Regions from separate parts of the Komagataeibacter europaeus genome, predicted to be linked through region 2. Evidence: predicted binding sites of a transcription regulator. Region 2 holds the regulator's gene; the other holds the start of a gene.
The links. The regulator LexA, encoded in region 2, represses DNA repair genes until DNA is damaged. The targets are predictions, from matches to a motif close to TGTTCTANNTANGTTC.
Positions count from the first base shown of each region.

Region 1 (3,419 bases), 110 kb from region 2:
TGGAAACGCCGTATTATGGCTCACGGCAGATGACATGGCATCTGCGCCGCCAGGGACATGAAGTGGGCCGCAAGCGGGTCCGGCGGCTCATGGCGATCATGGGCCTGCGGGCGATCTACCAGAAGCCGCGCACGACCGTGCCCCATCCGGAGCATCGGAAATATCCATATCTGCTACGGGATCTGGTCATCAATCGGCCTGACCAGGTCTGGTGTTCCGATATCACATATATTCCCATGAAACGGGGATTTCTCTATCTCGTGGCGATCATGGACTGGTTCACGCGCAAGGTCCTGTCCTGGCGTCTGTCGAACACGATGGACGTGGAGTTCTGTATCGAGGCGCTACAGGATGCCCTCATGCGCTATGGCGCCCCGGACATTTTCAATACTGACCAGGGGTCGCAATTTACGACACCCCGTTTCAGCGGGATACTGGAAGAGCGTCAGATCCGCATCAGCATGGATGGGCGCGGTCGCTGGCTGGACAACGTGTTCATCGAGCGTCTGTGGCGGTCGCTGAAATACGAATGCGTCTACCTGTACGCGTTCGAGACCGGATCAGAGCTGAGGGCCGGGCTTGGCAGATGGATCGCCCATTATAACGAAAGGCGTCCGCATACGGCGCTGGCTGGACGAACGCCCGATGAGGCGTATCATGACGTGCCGACGCCATCTGGTCCGGGGTTAACCCCGGACCAGATGGCCAACAGCAACGCCGTCAGAAGGGCGGCATAACAACAACCGGGTATAGCTTATCAAGCCCGCAAAACTGTCCGAACGGACGGGACCACCTCATGTATCGGCAATCGCGGCCCGGGCCGTGATCCCGGCCTCCTTCAGGCGGGTGACCATGTTCTCCAGCATGACGGCCTCGCCCCCATGCAGATGATCGGCACCGGTCGTATCCAGCACGATGCCGTCTGGCGGATCGGGTGCCACGATGGGGGCGATGCGGTGCTGGAACCACAGCGCCAGCCGCTCCAGCCCTGCCCGGTCACCGTCCAAGTCGGCATCCATGATGAGCAGATCGGGATGGAGCGCCTGCGCTTTCGCGACAGGCGTGCCGGGGCGCAGGCCCAGCCTGCGGGCGGCGAGATCGACCGACAGGATGACCCGTCGCCGCCCTTCCCGTCCGGCCAGTACCAATGGGCAGTCAGGCGCGGGCGCGTCGGTTCCCAGCCGCTTCCTGAGCCGGTCTGTCGGCCAGAGCGGCAGGTAGAGTGAGACGACACGGTGCCAGTCTCCCTTTGGCATCACAGGCCTCCACTTCGAAATCGGCGCATTCGCCCGCGCGGGCACGGATCAGTTCGAGCAGCCAGCGGGACCGGCCGACGCCGGGCACTGGCAGCGACACGGATGGGAGGACCGAGACCCGCCACCGGGTGACCGACGCCGTGGGCTGGCCAAAATCGGCCGCATCCGTCTGTCGCCGCCAGCGCCGTATGGCGATGCCCAGCGCGCCGGATGTCTCGGCCGCCAGCTGCAGGCGGCGTGACGCGGTCATGGACAGGCGGGCGACCTCGGCCACGACCGCCCCCAGCCCCTGATGGCGCAGAGCTTCCTCGAAACAGGCCAGCACATCGACGTCCGAACTGGCCGCGACATAGATGGTCCGTCGTGCCGACAGCCCGACCTGCTGCAGTGCCGGGGCATACAGGTCCTGACGGGTGGCGATCCATAGCACCTTGCCCCGTGTCCGGGCCGCGATCCCGGCAGAAAACAGACCGGACGCCGCTGCATTCAGGGCGTCATGGCCGCCGCCGGCCACTTCATGCAGCGCGCCCAGCGCCAGTCCGCCGTCTGGCAGGCGATCGTCAATCTCGGGCACACGGAAGGGCAGCACGCCCCGCCTGCGCCGGCCCTGGCCTTCGAGGCGGCTGACCTGTGCTCTCAGCGCCTCCAGCGCGGGACGGGGTTGGGGTGCGGGCATGGGGTCGGACAATCCATTCGGGTGTTTCTGGCACGGAATTAGCGATTATGTTCGTTATTTGTTCTGGCACGGTGACGAATGTCAACCCATTCTGGAAAAGTGGTTGCGATCCGGACGCGGGCACAGGCCTGCCACACGGTCCAGGCTTGATGAAAACTGTCTGAAGTACAGGGATTTATCAGGAACAGTCCGGCCACCCCCGTCCTGCAGGGTGGATACCGTCCGGCAGGACACCCATATCGAGAATCGCGAAAGGATGGCGTGATGTGCAACCTCTATGCGATGACCAGCAGTCAGCAGGCGATCCGGGAGGCGGCCCGGGTCATGACCGACCGCACCGGCAATCTCCAACCCCTGCCCGAGATCTGGCCCAACACCATGGCGCCCATCGTGCGGAACGCGCCGGATGGGCGTGAACTGGTCATGGCGCGATGGGGCATGCCGACCCCGCCGGGCTACCTGAAAGGCCACAGGGTCGATCGGGGTGTGACCAATATCCGCAATCCCACCTCGACCTGGTGGAAACGCTGGGAAGGTGTGGCGCATCGCTGCCTCGTGCCGCTCACGGCCTTTTCCGAACCGGAGCGCCTGCCGGATGGGACCAGCAGGCCCGTCTGGTTTGCCCGCAGCGATGGGGAGCTGCTGGCTTTCTTTGCCGGAATCTGGTGCCAGTGGACGTCAGTACGAAAACTGGCGGATGGCGAGACGACGGATGACCTGTTCGGCTTCCTGACCACCACGGCCAATCGGGAAGTCGGCGCCATTCATCCGAAAGCTATGCCGGTAATCCTGACCCGGCCGGAAGAACTGGACCTGTGGATGAAGGGGCCTCTGGACGATGCGCTACAACTGCAGCGCCCCCTACCTGACAATGCCCTAAAGATGGTACATGCTTCCCCGGTAGGCAGTTATTAAATGTCGGCAACGGGGGGATTTCAGACTGTCCGCTATTAGAAAAGAATTCTGATTAGCGGACGTCATAGAAACGTAATAATAAAAGTAAAATAAAATTTACCCTACAATGATAAATAATTTATTTACATAAAATATTTTGATATATTTCCCCTGATTAAAGAGAATTTATCTCCCATCCTCGATGACCCTAAATATATTATTTGTTTTGAAGAAAATTTTACCGGTCTACTTCGTTTTGATAGTTGTCTCAAAATTAAATGGATTAATGATTTTCCTCGCAGAAGGCTTCGATATTCTCTTTTTATTTCACGATATAAAATTTCAGGATAAGACTCTCCGTCTCGTAACTCACACAGTCTAGCATATTCATCATCATCATCGAGTATCTTGTTTGGGTGATGGCGGTATCCAGCCTGCTCTCCTCGAAGAGTGCGGTCGACCGCCAAAGCATACCACTTTATGAATTTATCAAGTTCTATTTCAAACGTTTCTCTTTCGGCACGAGTAAGAAGATCCTCTATCTGTCCATCACAAAACGCATCGTTCTCTACAGAATAACCGCAGGAAGTAAC
Region 1 covers NZ_CP021467.1:964,661-968,079, reverse strand. Annotated here, with positions in the region: one part of gene S101446_RS04350 (IS3 family transposase) at 1-737, shown strand, start outside; gene S101446_RS04345 (Y-family DNA polymerase) at 795-1,148, opposite strand; gene S101446_RS04340 (ImuA family protein) at 1,156-1,932, opposite strand; gene S101446_RS04335 (SOS response-associated peptidase) at 2,197-2,847, shown strand; gene S101446_RS04330 (DUF4435 domain-containing protein) at 2,970-3,419, opposite strand, start outside.
Region 1: the regulator LexA is predicted to act here: its motif matches at 1,981-1,996, upstream of S101446_RS04340 (ImuA family protein).

Region 2 (3,419 bases):
AGGCCACGTGCTTGCGGGCGACGGGGTCGTATTTGCGCATTTCCATCTTGCCGGTCTGGGCACGGGCGTTCTTCTTGGTCACGTAGAAGTAGCCGGTGTCCGCCGTGGAAACGAGTTTGATCTGGATGGTGTTGGTCTTGGCCATGATATCCTCAGCACTGCTTTGCCGCTGCTGGAACATTCAGGTACAGCAGTGGTTCAAGTGGGCGGAAAATGCGCATACACAAGGCGCAGGTCAAGCGCCTTGGCCGATATTTCTGATTAAATTCGCACACAATGGGTAAAAAAGGAGCGCAGTGCACGATGTTGAGCGTCTCGGAAGCGCGCGAACGGATTCTTGACGGGGTGTTTCCCCTGCCATCCGAGGTCGTGGCCCTGACCGATGCCTGTGGGCGCGTCAGCGCGGCCCCCGTCATCGCCCGGCTGTCCAATCCCCCGGCCGATGTATCGTCCATGGATGGCTACGCGGTGCGTGCCGCGGACCTGTCGGTACAGGGCGCGCGCCTGACCTGCATCGGTTCCGCCCCCGCGGGTCACCCCTTCGCCGGCGCGGTGGGAGCCGGTGAATGCGTGCGTATATTCACCGGCGCGGTCGTGCCATCCGGCGCGGATGCCATCCTGATACAGGAAAATGCACAGGCGGAAGGCGCATCCGTTACCACGACCACCACCCTGCCCCCCGGCACCTATATCCGGCGCAGGGGCCAGGATTTTGCCGAAGGCCAGGAAGTCATTCCCACGGGCCGCAGGCTGTCGGCGCGCGACATCGGCCTTGCCGCCGCAGCCAATCATGCATGGGTGCGGGTGACGCGCCGCCCGCGCGTGGCCATTGCCGCGACGGGTGATGAACTGCTGCTGCCCGGAAGCGGGATCGGGGCGGGACAGATCGCCAATTCCAATACACCCATGCTGGCCGCCCTGTTGCGCGCGGCGGGCGCGGACCCGGTCATGCTGCCGGTGCTGCGTGACGACATGGCCGACCTTGCCACGCTGGAACGCATGGTTGATGGCGTGGACATGCTGGTGACCGCAGGCGGCGCGAGTGTCGGCAGCCATGACCTTGTGCGGCGTGGGCTGGAACAGGTCGGGTTGAAAACCGATTTCTGGAAAATCGCCATGCGGCCGGGCCGTCCGCTCATGTACGGGCATCTGGGCCGCCTGCCATTTATCGGCCTGCCGGGCAATCCGGTGGCGGCGTTTGTCTGTTCGGTCGTATTCATCCTGCCCGCCCTGCGCCGCATGGCGGGGCTGGCCACGCCGGTTGTGCCGCCGGAACACGCGATACTGGGGGCGGACGTGCCCGAAAACGACCGGCGCATGGATCACCTGCGCGCGGGACTCGGCCATGATGCGGACGGACGGCTGGTGGCGACCCCCTTCGCCGTACAGGATTCGGCCATGCTGCATGTGCTGGCGCAAAGCGGCGCCCTGATCCTGCGTGCGCCCCATGCCTCCCCGGCAAAGGCGGGGGAGCCGTGCGACATAATCCGTATCGATCGCGTTCTGGAATAGGTCTGTTACGCCGGTTGACGCGGCGTGGGGAACCAATATAGAACATGTGAACAGGTTTTTGGTTTGTTCCATCATATTCCAGCCCGGGCGACACCGGTAACGGCAAAAGGACATGTGGCATGCTTACGAAGAAACAACATGAACTTTTGCTGTTTATCGACAGCCACCTGCGCAGGACGGGTTTCTCCCCGTCCTTTGATGAAATGAAGGATGCGCTGGGCCTGCGTTCCAAATCCGGCATTCACCGCCTGATCTCGGCGTTGGAGGAACGCGGTTTCCTTCACCGCAGGCATCATCGCGCCCGTGCGCTGGAAATCCTGCGCCTGCCTGATATCGATGTGCCGCCCGCGCCCGCCCCGTCCGACCCACCTGCCCCGATCCCCGGTCTGCCTGATCCCGGCGGAATGCTGGTGGTGGATGTCCCCTTCGTGGGGCGGATCGCCGCCGGCAATCCCATTGAAGCCATTACACCGGAAACCACCCGTATTGCCGTCCCGGCCGACATGCTGGGCAAAGCCAGCCATTACGCGCTGGAAGTCACGGGGGATTCGATGCAGGACGCGGGGATTCTGGATGGTGACATGGTCATCATTCGTGAAGGTATGCAGGCAACGGACGGGCAGATTGTCGTCGCCCTGATCGATGGGGTGGAAGTCACGCTGAAGCGTCTGCGCCACGAGGGGAGCAATATTGCGCTGATCCCTGCCAACCGGCATTATGAGACCCGCGTGCTGCCTGCGGCCCGGGTCAATGTGCAGGGCACCCTGGCTGGCCTGATCCGTCGTTACTGAAAAGACCGTTTTCAGCAACCTGCCAGTGAATCACCCTGCGACCATGAAAAGTGTCCGGTAAAGCTTTTTTCAGAAGGCTTCGGGAAACGCCCTCCTGTTGAAACAATCTTCAGGGCGCGTCCCGCGCCACCTGTTCCCATGTGGGCAGCCGGGCCGCCAGTTGCGCCACCGCATCCGGCCCCATGGGGGTGATGGTCGGAAATTCGGCCAGTATGCGGACCCGTCCATGGCGTTCGATGGCGCTGCGGCCATAAGGTTCGGGCGGGCCGTTCAGGATCACGCCCGCAACCTGCAGTCCACGCGCCCGGAGTGCGGCAAGGCTGAGCAGCGTATGGTTGATCGTGCCAAGCTGGCTGCGCGCCACCAGCACGACCGGCAGCGCCAGCCGGGCCATGAGGTCGATCATCAGGTAATTTTCGGCAATCGGCACGAACACGCCGCCTGCCCCTTCCACCACCAGCGGACCGTCACTGGCTGCATGGCGTGGCAGGGCGATCATGGCGGGATCGATCCGGGTATGGGCCGCATGGGCCGCATCCTCGGGCGATAGCGACGCCCCGAACGTGGCGGCCGGTGGATAAAGGCGGGCCGGGTCCAGTCCCGTTAGCTGCCGCACGCCCATGCTGTCGGATGGGGCGTCATCCGTGCCGCTCTGCAACGGTTTCCAGTAAGCCGCGTCCCATGCCCTGACCAATGTCGCGGATGTCACCGTCTTGCCTACATCCGTATCCGTGCCGGTAACGAACACACCCGGCCACGCCGCGCGGCGGAACAGCCCGTAACCAACCTGATAGGACACGGTGAACGGTCCATCCGTTCCCGCCGCCGCCAGTACGCGGCGCAACTGGCCACCCGTGGCGGGGGCGTGGTCCGTATGCGTGGCCCCGATGGCGCGCAGTTCCTGCACGAAAGCCAGTGGGGTGGCCGGGGTATCGACAGTCTCGGCATCATGCCACATCCCCGCACCGCAGGCGGGCCATTCGGCCTGTAGCTGTTCGATGGTGGGATAATCCGGCATGGGACACACGACCCCGGCCCGTGCATATGCATCCCGCCATTGCCGGAGGCTGCCCAGGCACAGCGTGGAAAGCGCTATCTGTCCCCCCGGTGCCAGCA
Region 2 covers NZ_CP021467.1:1,074,473-1,077,891, reverse strand. Annotated here, with positions in the region: gene rpmG (50S ribosomal protein L33) at 1-145, opposite strand, end outside; gene S101446_RS04875 (molybdopterin molybdotransferase MoeA) at 304-1,512, shown strand; gene lexA (transcriptional repressor LexA) at 1,632-2,303, shown strand; gene bioD (dethiobiotin synthase) at 2,413-3,419, opposite strand, start outside.